2 regions of the Oceanobacillus sp. FSL W7-1293 genome follow, and region 2 is predicted to be linked to the other one. Evidence: predicted binding sites of a transcription regulator. Region 2 holds the regulator's gene; the other holds the start of a gene.
What was found. Region 2 encodes CtsR, which represses protease genes until heat stress. Its sites were predicted from a motif close to ATGGTCAATAAAGGTCAAACA; they were not measured.
Positions count from the first base shown of each region.

Region 1 (7,634 bases), 1.2 Mb from region 2:
TCCCGGCGGATCAAGGGATTGTACATAGGAAAGAGCCTGCTCCGTTTCTTCCATCGATAATTGACAGTCTGCAGCCCACTCCTCCATAGTAATATCCAGATAGCCCTTTTCATTTAAGGAATCAATTCCAAAAAGAACCGCCTGTTTTAAATTTTCCTCCGAAATAGAAAGCATGTACACATTCTCTTTTAATTGCTCGTACATATTTTTTTTCGAAGCATTCATATTTTCAAATGCGTTTGTCTCTCCATGAAATTGACTGAGCACCTGCTGATCAATAGGACGGATATCCTCAATCAACGGATTCTCTTCCGCAATTTTTTGTACATGATCATATAATTCAATACCAGAGAGCTGCAGGATTTCAATGGATTGATGAAGCGATTGATTCATTTTCCAAGCTAACGCTTGCTTTAACACCAGACTCTGCTGCATGCTTTAACCTCCATGCATTTCAGTAGGAAATCATTTTTTTCGTATTGCTGCCGTTCCCAGTATTGCCCTATACAGATATTATACTTTCTTCACCTGGTTTTCCATGGTTCCAATTCCTTCTACTTCTAACTTCACCCGGTCTCCTTCCTGAAGCAGGCCGGATGGCTCCATCGCTAAACCGACACCATGCGGCGTTCCGGTTAAAATAATATCTCCTGGCTCCAGCGTCATGATTTCAGAAATAAAGTTTATAAGGAAAGGGATATCAAAAATAAGATGCGCTGTATTAGAAGACTGGCGCACCTCCCCATTTACATAGGAACGGATAGCTAATTCATGCGGATTATCCACTTCCTCCTTTGTCACAACCCATGGCCCTACCGGCGTGGTATGATCCAGTGATTTCCCCTGCAGCCATTGCGGCGTCCGTTTTTGCAAATCACGTGCGGAGGTATCATTGGCAAGGGTATAGCCGGCAATATAATCAAAAGCATCTTCTTTTTTCACTTTAGAAGCTGTTTTTCCAATGACAATGGTTAATTCTGCTTCATAATCTAATTTTTCAGTTATTGAAGGATAATAAATATCATCCTCCGGTCCAATAATAGCATTATCAAATTTCGCAAATAAAACAGGAAAATCAGGTATATCTGATTTCATTTCATGAACATGCTCCTGATAGTTTTTTCCAACGCAAATAACCTTTCTCGCTTCTCCGAGCGGCATTCCCAATTGCACATCCTGAAGGGAAAGGCTTTCATATCTGCCCGTTTCTGGAAGTATTTTCTGCAACGCTTCTATGTATTCGGATGCATGTGCATAAAAATCACTCGGATTGGCAGGAAGCGCTTTTCCTCCAAATTGCTGCGACAGGCTTTCTACATCTGCTATAGATTCTGAATCTGTTAAAACACCAACACGATAATTTTCATCTTTGTTTTTCCGATAAGCTACTAGTTTCATGTCAATTCCTCCCTTGTCCTCATTATAGTAGAGTTATAGTTGGAAAGGAATAAATATGTCATAATTTATTCAACCTCTCCTTTGACTGGTCATGCTATACTAGGAGTCGGGAGACTATATAGAAAGGGGTATACATAATGAAGAAAAAAAATTTTTTTATCCTCATCGCGCTGATGGCTGTTTTAGCTGCTTGCTCAAATAATGAAGCGGATACAGCAGAAGAAGAGGACACGGATTCCATGGAGCTGCCTGTTCTGGAAGTAGATTTCGATGTGCCGGAGCATGTTGAAGTCGGGGAAACCATTGATTTAACAGCTCATGTCACCTTTGATGATGAGCCTGTAGAAGATGCACGTGAAGTGTTATTTGAGGTATGGACGCAGGGGCATGCGGATGACAGTGTGGAAATCGAAGGCGTTCATCAAGAGGACGGCACCTATACAGCCAGCTTTACCTTTGAAGAGGAAGCTGTTTATGAAATGTATGCTCATACTACCGCAAGAGAGCTGCATGTCATGCCATTAGAAACGGTTATTGCCGGTGATGCAGAGCCGTCTGAAGAAGAAGCCCATGATGAAATGGATCATGAGCACCATGAACACGGTCATGATGCAGACGAACATGATCAGGAAGAGGAATAATTTAGCATCGTTTTTTTAAACCATTCCCGGGCTGCACGCATTCCTTTTTGATTTAAAATTCGTTATAATATGAATATAGAAAAGAACGATTTGGCGGAGGGATATGCTTTGATTCAGGTTTATACAGACGGTGCTACAAACGTGAATACAGAAAAAAGCGGAGCCGGCATTTATATAAAGGCTGGGGAAAAGAAGCTGGAATATACTGTCCCCTTACCTTATATGTCCAATCATGAAGCCGAGTTTCACGCTATCATAGAAGCATTAAAAATTTGTAAGATCAACTTCCCTGAAGAAATCTTATCTTTTCGAACTGACTCTAAAGTAGCCGCAGACGTGATTGATAAAGGACGAACCAAAAACAAACAATTTCTTCCTTTGCTTGAAATCATCCAGGCTGAAGCAGCAGACTTTCCATTCTTATTTATTAAATGGATACCGGAAAAAGAAAATAGCAGAGCGGACCAATTGGCAAGAAAAGCAATCCATCAGCAATCATCGTAACGTGCTGGATGACGAGGGGGAATGTCACATGAGAGAAATACCATTAAAGGAACAAAGCATTGTACTAATTGGGTTTATGGGTGTTGGAAAAACAACCATTGGTCAAGCTGTTGCCAAAAAACTGTATCGTGATTTTATTGATATCGATGAAGAAATTGAGCGCAGATTCGGAATGCCTCCGAAAGAGATTTTTGCGAAATATGGAGAAGCCGTCTTCCGTCAGCATGAAAAAGAAATTATTTCTGAAATATGCCATAAGAAGTTAAAGGTTATCTCTTTAGGCGGCGGCGCTTTTCTTCAAAAAGAAGTACAGGATGTCTGTCTCGCAACCACTACAATATTCTTTCTCGACCTGTCCTGGGACAGCTGGAAGAATCGAATCAGCCTGCTGATTGACAGCCGCCCCGTTTTACAGGGGAAAAATATGGAGGAAATCAAACAGCTTTTTGATGATCGGCAGCCAATTTATGGACAGCATCACTCCCGTGTAGTGACAGATAATCAAGAAATTGAAGAAATTGCAGATTATATTGCCGATTCCTTAAAATTAGCATGGGAGCTTTACGCTTAAAATTGCACATAAAAAAACAGGCTAAGGCCTGTTTTTTTATGATTTCATGATTTATTATTGTTTACGCTTTGCGCTCAAAGATATCATCTATGATGCCATATTCTTTAGACTGTTCTGCACTCATGAATTTATCGCGTTCTGTATCACGTTCAATAACTTCTAAAGGCTGACCAGTATTTTCAGACATAATGCGGTTCATACGTTTTTTAATCTCGATAATTCGATTGGCATGAATCTCAATATCTGTTGCCTGTCCCTGCGTACCGCCTAAAGGCTGGTGAATCATAATCTCACTGTTTGGCAATGCAAAACGTTTGCCTTTCTCTCCGGCATTAAGCAGGAAAGCACCCATAGAAGCTGCCATACCGATGCAGATGGTAGATACATCTGACTTAATAAAGTTCATGGTATCAAAAATAGCCATACCAGCTGTGATAGAACCACCAGGAGAATTAATATATAAAGAGATATCTTTTCCTGGATCTTCTGCTTCTAAGAATAAAAGCTGTGCTACAATAGAGTTGGCTACATTGTCATCAATGCCGCTGCCAAGTAAAATAATCCGGTCTTTTAATAAGCGGGAGTAAATATCATATGCGCGTTCACCACGATTTGTTTGTTCAATAACTGTAGGTACTAAATTCATTTAAAAATCCTCCTTAAGTTGCCAACGTTAATGGCTGATGATTTTTTCTATACTTTATATGATAGCTCATTGGTCAATGAAGGTCAAACAAAAAGTTTCACCAAATTTCTACTTTAACCATCCTTCCCGATTTTATGTTTGTTAAACATGTACCATTTAAACTTATTGAAAGAGGCATAAAATAATTTTTCAGCTAAATTACATAAAAAGGACTTGTCTCAAAGGAACTTCCTATGTATAATTAAGATTGTGTTTTTAATTCAATGAGATGCGCCCATAGCTCAGCTGGATAGAGCACTGGTTTCCGGTACCAGGTTTGCCGGGGGTTCGAATCCCTCTGGGCGCGCTAGATAAAGTTAATAAAAGACAAGGGATGGAGATGTTTGCTTCCCTTGTCTTTTTTCTGTCTTTCGGAAGTTTCGTATTATCTTTCCACAATCATCGCCAGCCTTTCCACTGGGTTGCGAATGAATACTCTATTTCCCTATATGTGATACCCCTTGCCTAATTAGAAAGAGGGACTGCCAGTAGTTGTACCTGACTCCGGCCGGTTAGAATCATTACTTGATTTATAGTTGGACTCAATGGCAGATTTAGCTTTAGCAGGAGCTGATGTCAGCCCCGTTGCCCAGCTTTCTATCGCTCTATCTGCGGATTGTTGAAATGTTTCACTCCAGTTTACCGAACAATTTGTTTCATCGCAGCGAACACCATTTCCATAGTTTGTTGAGGCTGCTTGAACTCCGGAGGTTGAAATAACGGATAATCCTAACGTTAAGGCTGCTACTCCTAATTTCATTCTCTTTTTCATCACAGGCACTCCTTTTATATAATGATTTGTCTCTCAACCTAACATAACTTTTGCGAAGATTCAACAAATTACCTTGAAGAATGGACAGCAAAATGATCCGCCGCAGCGGTGCTTTACACTTCACCTTCTATTATTTGTCCAGGTCAAGGGAGTTATCCAAGGTACGGTCAACTCCTGTTTCTATGGAAATGAAGTTAATTTTTAATGCTCGAAAATTGAGTTTATTTATATTTGAAGCAGTCAAATTGGAATTCTTATAGGTGCACCAGAAAATACATAATACCAAATAAATAAAAGCCCCCTTAAATTTGAGCAATGTAAACTCGCCTTTAAGGGGGACTTTTTTAACTGAGGTTTTAATATTTGGTGCTTTGCTTACCTATCAAATAAAGCAAAGTTCGTTATACAGACAGCATTAAACTTTTTCACGTACAAGGCTTGTTAAATATTCCATCGCCTCTTCTTCATCTTCTCCTTCAATAATAAGCTTGATTTCTTCTCCTTTTGTCAGGGCCAGACTCATTAATCCCATAATGCTTTTGGCATTAACCTTTTTATGATCATTCTCTAAAAATATGTGTGAATCAAATCGATTGGCCTCTTGTACAAAATAGGCAGCTGGCCTCGCTTGTAGTCCTGAATCTAATTCGATTTTCACTGTTTTCTCAACCAATAAATTCACTCTCCTGTCTTAAGTAAACGCCTCCATTTTTTTAGGAAGCAGAAAAAATTCTGCGTCTTTCTTTCGGCGATGTTCCATGATATTTACTGCATTATATCATATTCTGCGGATACTAGCATTAATTACCAAGCTGCAGTTCGCCACGTTTGATTTTCTCTGCAAATTCATCAATTTTTTTCAAACGATGATTCACGCCTGATTTAGAAATTGTTCCGCTGGTAACAAGTTCCCCTAATTCTTTTAATGAAACTTCTTCATATTGAATACGGAGCTTAGCTATTTCCTGTAATTTCTCCGGCAGTTGATCCAATCCAACTGTCCGCTCAATCAATTTAATGTTTTCAATTTGACGGAACGCTGCGCCGATGGTTTTATTTAAGTTCGCGGTTTCACAATTCACCAGTCTATTGACAGAATTACGCATATCACGGACGATGCGTACATCTTCAAATTTTAATAATGCTTGATGCGCTCCGATGACACTTAAAAACGTAGTAATTTTTTCAGCTTCTTTGATGTAGACGATATAACCATTTTTACGCTCTAACGTTCTTGCATGTAAATCATATGCATTAAACAATGTTTTTAATGCTTCTGCATGCTCCTCATAATAATTAAAAATCTCCAAATGATAGGAGGAGGTTTCCGGGTTATTCATTGATCCGCCAGCTAAAAATGCTCCGCGTAAATATGCTTTTCGGCAGCATTCTTTTCTTAAGTATTTCTCTGAAATGGTCCGGACAATCTGGTATTGATTTTCCATTAGGTTCAAATCCTCTAATAAGGATTGAACGCCGTTTTTCATACGGACGATATATACATTATTTTTCTTCAGCTTCATTTTTTTACGGACAAGCAGCTCCACCGGCAATGTATAATTTTGCTTGATTAATGTGTAAATACGCCTTGCAATTGCTGCATTCTCTGTTTGAACATCCAGTACATAACCTTGCTTTGATATAGAAATAACGCCATTCATTCGAACTAATGCAGCTAGTTCAGCAAACTGACAGCAAGAATCCGATTGAATAGCGGTTAGTTCTTTCTTAATATCTGATGCGAAGGACATTGTATCACGCTCCTTCCCCTTTTCGAACACGCCTTGATACGTTTATTCAATGAAACTGTATTCAGCGGAATAAGCCTGCATACCCCGCTGAATCTGACTTCTTTGTCTTTTTCATCGTACTTTTTGAACACTCACTGCTATAAAAATTTATAAAGCATTTTAGCTATTTTATCATTATTATGACGGAGAGTTCCATCTTTATGCTTCACGACAATATTACCTGGAAAAACCTGCACATTCATCGATTCTAAACGGGAACTATCTGCTGCTACCGGGAATGCCTGCTCTTCTTTATAAATCTCCTGCGTCTCTGCATCGATTGGCTGATCATGAACAATCACATAATCAACACAATCATCACCGACATGATCATGAATCGCCTGGACATGATCTGCTGCAGAATAATTCGTTGTTTCTCCATATTGTGTCATGATATTACAAACGTACACAATCTTTGCTTTTGTATTTAATAATGCTTCCTTCACCTCTGGAACAATTAAATTCGGCATAATTGAGGTGTAAAGGCTCCCTGGAGAAATCACGATTAAATCCGCCTTTTGAATTGATTCCACAGCGTTAGGTAATGGCTGCAGCGGCTGCGGCTCTAAAAAGACCCTTTTAATCCGTTTGCCGGACAGGGGAATATTGGATTCCCCATGAATAATCTCTCCATCCTCCATAATGGCATGCAAAGACATGTTATCATTTGAAATCGGATAGATATTTCCCTTTACATTAAGCACCCGGGAAATTTCCTTTATCCCTTGATTAAAATTACCGGTCATGGAGGTCATTGCTGCCAATAATAGATTACCTAATGAATGCCCTGTCAACCCATTCCCCTGCTGAAACCGGTGTTGAAAAAGCTCTAAAAGCATCGGCTCTGCATCAGACAGAGCTGCTATTACATTCCGGATATCTCCTGGTGCCGGCATTTCCATCTCGGAACGAATTCTTCCTGTACTCCCCCCGTCATCTGCTACCGTCACCACAGCAGTCAGATCCACGGGCAAATCCTTCAACCCGCGAAGCAAAACCGGCATTCCTGTCCCTCCGCCAATCGCTGTTATTTTTGGGATATCGCTCATGAGGTTTTGGCCTTTCTCTTTTCAATATCTCTGTGGCTGACGTGGGTAATATAATCATCGCTGAATTGTTTGGAAAAGTACTCGGCTAAAGCAACTGAACGGTGCTGTCCACCCGTACAGCCAATGGCAATAACTAACTGAGACTTTCCTTCTTTTTTATACTGCGGGAGCATAAATCGGAATAAATCATTTAATTTCTCTACAAACAATTTCGTATCCGACCA
Region 1 covers NZ_CP150212.1:3,719,163-3,726,796, forward strand. Annotated here, with positions in the region: gene rpoN (RNA polymerase factor sigma-54) at 1-435, opposite strand, end outside; gene MKY65_RS18265 (fumarylacetoacetate hydrolase family protein) at 514-1,398, opposite strand; gene MKY65_RS18270 (FixH family protein) at 1,536-2,039, shown strand; gene MKY65_RS18275 (RNase H family protein) at 2,148-2,543, shown strand; gene MKY65_RS18280 (shikimate kinase) at 2,572-3,114, shown strand; gene clpP (ATP-dependent Clp endopeptidase proteolytic subunit ClpP) at 3,176-3,760, opposite strand; tRNA gene MKY65_RS18290 (tRNA-Arg) at 4,031-4,106, shown strand; gene MKY65_RS18295 (leucocin A/sakacin P family class II bacteriocin) at 4,269-4,571, opposite strand; gene MKY65_RS18300 (HPr family phosphocarrier protein) at 4,987-5,244, opposite strand; gene whiA (DNA-binding protein WhiA) at 5,372-6,322, opposite strand; gene MKY65_RS18310 (YvcK family protein) at 6,460-7,410, opposite strand; gene rapZ (RNase adapter RapZ) at 7,407-7,634, opposite strand, start outside.
Region 1: a site for CtsR is predicted at 3,830-3,850, ahead of clpP (ATP-dependent Clp endopeptidase proteolytic subunit ClpP). Genes of this name have one in related genera too.

Region 2 (7,634 bases):
ACGAAAGGTGCAACGACTTGGGCACTGTCTCAACGAGAGACCCGGTGAAATTATACTATGCGTGAAGATGCGCATTACCCGCGACAGGACGGAAAGACCCCGTGGAGCTTTACTGTAGCCTGATATGGAATGTTTGTGCAGTTTGTACAGGATAGGTGGGAGCCTTTGAAGCGTGAGCGCCAGCTTACGTGGAGGCATCCGTGGGATACCACCCTAACTGTATGACCATTCTAACCCAGGACCGTAATCCGGTTCGGAGACAGTGTCAGGCGGGCAGTTTGACTGGGGCGGTCGCCTCCTAAAAGGTAACGGAGGCGCCCAAAGGTTCCCTCAGAATGGTTGGAAATCATTCGAAGAGTGTAAAGGCAGAAGGGAGCTTGACTGCGAGACCTACAAGTCGAGCAGGGACGAAAGTCGGGCTTAGTGATCCGGTGGTTCCGCATGGAAGGGCCATCGCTCAACGGATAAAAGCTACCCCGGGGATAACAGGCTTATCTCCCCCAAGAGTTCACATCGACGGGGAGGTTTGGCACCTCGATGTCGGCTCATCGCATCCTGGGGCTGTAGTCGGTCCCAAGGGTTGGGCTGTTCGCCCATTAAAGCGGTACGCGAGCTGGGTTCAGAACGTCGTGAGACAGTTCGGTCCCTATCCGTCGTGGGCGTTGGAAGTTTGAGAGGAGCTGTCCTTAGTACGAGAGGACCGGGATGGACACACCGCTGGTGTACCAGTTGTTCCGCCAGGAGCATTGCTGGGTAGCTACGTGTGGTAAGGATAAGTGCTGAAAGCATCTAAGCATGAAGCCCCCCTCAAGATGAAACTTCCCATCACTTTAAGTGAGTAAAATCCCTCAGAGACGATGAGGTTGATAGGTCCGAGGTGGAAGCGTGGCGACACGTGCAGCTGACGGATACTAATCGATTGAGGACTTATCTAAGTTTTTTCATGTCACGTTACTCTTATTTAGTTTTCAGGGTGCAAATTCTTGAAAAAAAGTGTTGCATTTTTATTCTAAAATGCATATAATATAACTTGTCCTTGTTTTTCAGGAAACATCTTCAAGTTACATATTTTGTTGTCTGGTGGCGAGAGCGAAGAGGTCACACCTGTTCCCATGCCGAACACAGAAGTTAAGTTCTTCAGCGCCAATGGTAGTTGGGGGCTTCCCCCTGCGAGAGTAGGACGTTGCCAGGCATATTGAAAAAGAGTTAAGCATCATGCTTAGCTCTTTTTTTGCATATTTTTTTAGAGGAAATGCCGTTTTATGTCATCTGAATCTGTTCATAAAAGGTACGATGACAAAATATATAAATGTTATGTCTTTTCTGCCAGGAAATAGAATCTTCTTTGTCGTAAAGACGGATCCTTGAATGAATGCTTTGCCAGCGATAGCCATCCGTCCGTTTGTTTTTTCCTCGACAGAATGGATATTTCTGCATACGCCGTTTTGTGAATAACCCCGCAACGAAATGACTTCCTTCTCTGATTCCGTGTGCCTGCATATGGACATCTTTTATTCCTAAATAACTCGATGGCAAATGGCGTGTATTCTTTTGTCTTCACTCTATCTATGATTGAAAACGAGAGGACGTGCCACATTTAGTATAGAGTCAAAAAATGTTTCATTATGACGTGCATTTTAAACAACGTTTTTACGTTTTTGATTTGAAATATTAGACGTAAGATTGTGGTTGTACATGGTATCACTGCTGGCACTGTTCGTCTAATGGTTTTTTGCTTGTTTATCCTCAAATATCCTTTCTTTGGTATTTATTTCTGGAAGATAAATCAATTTACTGCTAAAGTAAAAATACACTTATTACAATGAATACTTCTATTTAGACAGTTTAAAATTAATTTTCATGATAGGTGGCACGGAAAACCCCCGCTGAATAAATTTTCAATTTATAAAATGAAATGATAGCCTATACATATAAATAAACTGTAAAATATATAAAACAATAAGGGGGTGCAGGGAATGGAATTAGAACAATTTATTGATGATGATTTCGGAGTTATTGTGTTACGTTTGTTTATTGCTTTGTTGTTATCCGGTTTAATTGGTTTTGAGAGAGAAATTAATAATCATTCAGCTGGATTTCGTACGCATATACTGGTAGGAGTAGGCTCTTGTTTGATGATGATTTTATCGATTTTTGGTTTTATTACATTTATGAATCAATACGACAACATTCAATTTGACCCTGCTCGTATCCCCTCTTATGTAATTAGCGGTATTGGTTTTCTTGGAGCTGGTACCATTATTGTATATGGAGGAACCATCAAAGGATTAACAACAGCTGCTTCTATATGGGCTGTAGCAGGAATAGGATTAGTGATTGGAGCCGGCATGTATAGTGTTGCTATTGTAACGACACTTATTATCCTTATCAGTTTAATATTTTTTAACCGGATGGAGCATTTTTTCCCTCGGTTTGCAACCAGTAATTTTATTGAATTGATTGCTTCAGAGGAATTTGAAATACATGAAGCTGTAAAATCAGTGGAAAAGAACGGTTTTACGATAAAACAGGTTGAGATAAAGCTGTTAGAAGGTAACAGGCGCAGAATTCATATATGGACAAATATGAAAAAGGACAATAAGTTAATTTATTTATTTGATGAAATATCGAAGCTTCCGGGAGTGGTTAATATAACAAAGCGAAATTAAAACATAAATATTTTCATAGATTTTTATAATTATGTTTTGATTTTTGGCCTGTTTGTCCAAAATAGAAATATCATCCATTTGCAACTGTGGCAATTTCTTATTATAATAAAACCATAGTCAAAGTTAGTCAAAGTCAAAAGGAATAATTTATCAAATAAATTATTTGATTTGAGGTGCGAAGGATGAGTAACATTTCAGATATCATTGAACAATATTTGAAAAAAGTATTACAGTCAGAAGAACAACAAGCGATTGAGATTAAAAGGAGTGAAATTGCAGATCAGTTTCAATGTGTACCTTCTCAAATAAATTATGTTATTAATACGCGTTTTACCATTGAGAAAGGGTATATCGTAGAAAGTAAACGCGGCGGTGGCGGCTATATTCGTATTATGCGCATACGGCATCAGGATAAATCGGAATTGATTGATGAGATTATTTATTTAATCGGTGATTCGATTCCGCAGCGTGCTGCTATAGATATTTTAGATCGGCTTTTAGAGGAGGAGCTGATTACAGCACGTGAAGCAAAGCTGATATTGGCAAGTATTGATCGAACAACGTTAGCTTTTCAATTGCCGCTAAGAGATGAATTGCGTGCACGTATTCTTAAATCTGCATTAACTGCACTCAAGTATCTGAACGATTAATTACCTGAAGGGGGGAGGAATCGTATGGAATGCCAAGAATGCCATGAAAGAAAGGCGACCCTGCATTTTAAGCATATTATAAACGGTCAAGAGACGAAAGTGAGCCTTTGTGAAGTATGTGCAAAGAAAAAAGGTTATTTAACCTATCCGGAGGAAGGATTCTCATTAAATGACCTTTTATCTGGGCTTTTTCAAAAAGATGGAATACCTTTGAACGCTGCAGGGACAGCAAATTCCAATCAGCCTAAACAGCCGCAGGAGCTGAAATGTTCTTCTTGCGGGAGAACCTTTAGTGAATTTAAAAAAGCAGGGAAATTTGGATGTGCAAATTGTTATGCGTCCTTTGATTCCAAGGTAGAGCCTATCTTACGGCGTGTGCATGCTGGGAATACAAAACATACTGGCAGGATTCCAAAGCGTGCCGGGAAGTATATTCAGCAAAAGCAATTAATATCCTCCCACAAAGAGGAATTAAAACAGCTGATTGAAGATGAAGAATTTGAAAAAGCAGCGGTTCTGCGCGATAAAATCAGAGAGCTGGAAAAAGCGAATCATCAAGATAAGGAAGCGGGTGATAACACGTGACATTAGAATCATTTATCAATGAAGCGATTAGCCCGTGGATGCTGGAGGACGGTCCGGATAAAGACATTGTAATGAGCAGCCGTGTCCGTCTGGCCCGCAACTTTGCGGATAAATTGTACCCGACATCCGGTAATAAGGAAGCGTTGGAAGAGGTACTGCAATTTATAAAGAAAAATTATATAAAAGAAGAGGATTCAGAGCAGGATTCTCTATCTTTTATACCAATGAAGCAATTAAATATGATTGAAAAACTTGTTCTGGTGGAAAAACACTTAATAAGTCCACATTTAATCAAACATAGTGATCATGCTGCAGTGTTATTATCCGAACAGGAGCAGACTTCCATTATGGTAAATGAAGAGGATCATTTGCGTATTCAGGTGTATTATCCTGGGCTTCAGCTAAAAAAAGCTTTAGAGGAAGCGTACTACTTAGATGATTGGCTGGAGGAAGAAGCTGACTATGCATTTGATGAAACAAAAGGTTATCTGACCAGCTGTCCTACCAATATTGGAACAGGCATGCGGGCTTCGATTATGATGCATTTGCCTGCGCTTGTACTGACAAAGCAAATCAACCGGCTTATTCCTGCAATTAATCAATTGGGACTGGTTGTCAGAGGGATATATGGTGAAGGCAGCGAGGCAAGAGGGAATATCTTTCAAATATCGAATCAGATTACACTGGGCAAGTCGGAAGAGGATATTGTGGAAGACCTGGAGAGTATTGTTAATCAGCTTGTGGAGCACGAGCGGATGGCACGGCAGTATATTTACGAGCAATCTGAGATTAGCTTGGAGGATCGTGTCTTCCGTTCCTATGGCACGTTAAAAAATAGCAGAATCATTGATTCGAAGGAGGCTGCTACCTGTATTTCTAATTTGCGTTTGGGAATTGATTTAGGCATAATAGAAAACATTTCCGAGAATATATTAAATGAACTGATGGTTTTAACACAGCCTGGATTCTTGCAGCACTATGCGAATAAAGCACTTCGTTCAGATGAACGTGATATCCGCAGGGCTTCGATTATTCGTGAAAGATTAAATTTGAAAAAATAGGAGGAAAAAACATATGATGTTTGGTCGCTTTACAGAGAGGGCACAAAAGGTATTGGCATTATCTCAAGATGAGGCCGTACGATTAGGCCATAATAATATTGGAACAGAACATATTCTTCTTGGTTTAGTACGTGAAGGAGAAGGCATAGCTGCCAAGGCATTGCAATCTCTTGGGCTGGAAGTAGCTAAAATTCAAGAAGAAGTGGAAAAGCTCATTGGTGTCGGCAAGCAGCCTTCTCAATCGATTCATTATACGCCCAGAGCAAAAAAAGTTGTTGAATTATCTCAGGACGAAGCAAGAAAACTGGGCCACTCCTATGTGGGAACAGAGCATATTCTTTTAGGTCTAATCCGTGAAGGGGAAGGTGTTGCTGCCCGTGTTTTAAATAATCTTGGTGTAAGCTTAAATAAGGCCCGTCAGCAAGTTCTTCAACTGTTAGGGAGCAATGAGTCTCAGACAGGCCGTCAGGGCCGTGCAGGACAGCAAACAAACGCAAGCACGCCTACATTAGATTCTTTAGCCCGCGATTTAACAGTCAGTGCGAAAGAAGGAAAAATCGATCCTGTTATTGGACGCTCTAAGGAAATTGAACGTGTAATCCAAGTATTGAGCCGCCGTACCAAAAACAACCCTGTGTTGATTGGGGAGCCTGGTGTCGGAAAGACAGCTGTTGCAGAAGGACTGGCACAGCAGATCATTGATAATGAAGTACCGGAAACACTACGTGACAAACGTGTGATGACGTTAGATATGGGTACTGTTGTTGCAGGTACAAAATATCGCGGTGAATTTGAGGACCGTTTGAAAAAAGTAATGGAAGAAATCCGTCAATCCGGCAATGTTATTTTATTTATCGATGAACTCCATACGCTGATCGGAGCCGGGGGAGCAGAAGGTGCAATCGATGCGTCAAACATTCTAAAACCGTCCCTTGCCCGCGGTGAGCTGCAATGTATCGGCGCGACGACATTAGATGAATACCGGAAATATATTGAAAAGGATGCCGCGTTAGAGCGCCGTTTCCAGCCAATTCAGGTAGATGAGCCGACCCTGGATGAAACCATTCAAATCTTGAAAGGTTTAAGAGACCGCTACGAAGCGCATCACCGTGTGACTATTACAGATGAAGCAATTGAAGCAGCAGCATCTCTGTCGGATCGATATATCACAGATCGTTTTCTGCCGGATAAGGCAATTGATTTAATCGATGAGGCTGGTTCTAAAGTACGTTTAAATTCTTACACGGTTCCGCCAAATTTAAAAGAATTAGAACAGAAGCTGGAAGAAGTAAGGAAAGAAAAAGACGCCGCTGTCCAAAGTCAGGAATTTGAAAAAGCAGCATCCTTGCGGGACTCTGAACAGCGTTACCGTGAAAAGCTTGAGAAAACAAAGGATGAATGGAAGGAAAAACAAGGACAGACCGATTCGGAAGTAACGATGGAAGACATCGCTGCAGTGGTATCTATCTGGACAGGGGTTCCTGTTGCGAAATTGACGAAAGATGAAAGTGACCGTCTGCTGAACATGGAAGAGATTCTTCATGATCGCGTTATTGGTCAATCGGAAGCAGTGAACGCTGTAGCTAAAGCAATCCGCCGCGCCCGTGCCGGGTTAAAAGACCCTAAGCGCCCAATTGGTTCCTTTATATTTCTTGGACCGACGGGTATTGGGAAAACGGAGCTTGCCCGTGCGCTTGCTGAAGTCATGTTTGCGGATGAGGATGCGATGATCCGGATCGATATGTCAGAGTACATGGAAAGACATGCGACGTCCCGTTTAGTTGGTTCGCCTCCAGGCTATGTTGGCTATGAAGAGGGCGGTCAATTAACCGAACGTGTTCGCCGTAAACCATATTCTGTTGTGCTGTTGGATGAAGTAGAAAAAGCACATCCAGAAGTCTTTAATATCCTCTTGCAGGTCCTTGAAGATGGCCGTTTAACAGATTCAAAGGGAAGAGTAGTTGATTTCCGCAATACGGTTATTATCATGACCTCTAATGTCGGAGCAAGTGAATTAAGACGTAATAAATATGTCGGCTTCACACTGGACAATGATGAGAAGAGAGAGCATGAAGATATGAAGTCGAAGGTGATGGACGAATTGAAAAAAGCATTCCGTCCTGAATTCCTAAATCGTATTGATGAAACCATTGTGTTCCACTCCCTGGAGAGAAAACACATGAAAGATATTGCATCATTAATGCTTAAACAGCTGCAAAAACGCCTGGAGGAGCAAGAGCTGACCCTTTCCCTTACAGATAAGGCAATTGACAAAATTGCTAATGAAGGCTTTGATCCAGAATATGGTGCCCGTCCGCTGAGACGCTCTATTCAAAGTAATATCGAGAATTTATTATCAGAAGAGCTGTTAAAGGGAACCATTCAAAAGGAACAAAAGGTGAAAATAGGGTTGAACAGCAAAGGGGAATTTATTGTCCTTTCTTAAACAGGATGTAAGGTACAGAAAGCTAGAAGAACACGGTTCTTCTAGCTTTCTCCATTTCTCAAAAAAATGCTTGTGGCATAAGTATGGAAGATTCTTTGTGAATTTGATGCTTTTCTGTAACCTATGAAAACCAGAAATAGTCTATAATAATAAATAAGGGTGGTTCAAGAGAAGACGCTAGGCTTGAATCTCACTTGAAGGAGGTTAGAAACGTTGGCAAAAA
Region 2 covers NZ_CP150212.1:97,423-105,056, forward strand. Annotated here, with positions in the region: rRNA gene MKY65_RS00505 (23S ribosomal RNA) at 1-935, shown strand, start outside; rRNA gene rrf (5S ribosomal RNA) at 1,077-1,192, shown strand; gene MKY65_RS00515 (MgtC/SapB family protein) at 1,977-2,669, shown strand; gene MKY65_RS00520 (CtsR family transcriptional regulator) at 2,852-3,319, shown strand; gene MKY65_RS00525 (UvrB/UvrC motif-containing protein) at 3,344-3,904, shown strand; gene MKY65_RS00530 (protein arginine kinase) at 3,901-4,965, shown strand; gene clpC (ATP-dependent protease ATP-binding subunit ClpC) at 4,979-7,411, shown strand; gene radA (DNA repair protein RadA) at 7,625-7,634, shown strand, end outside.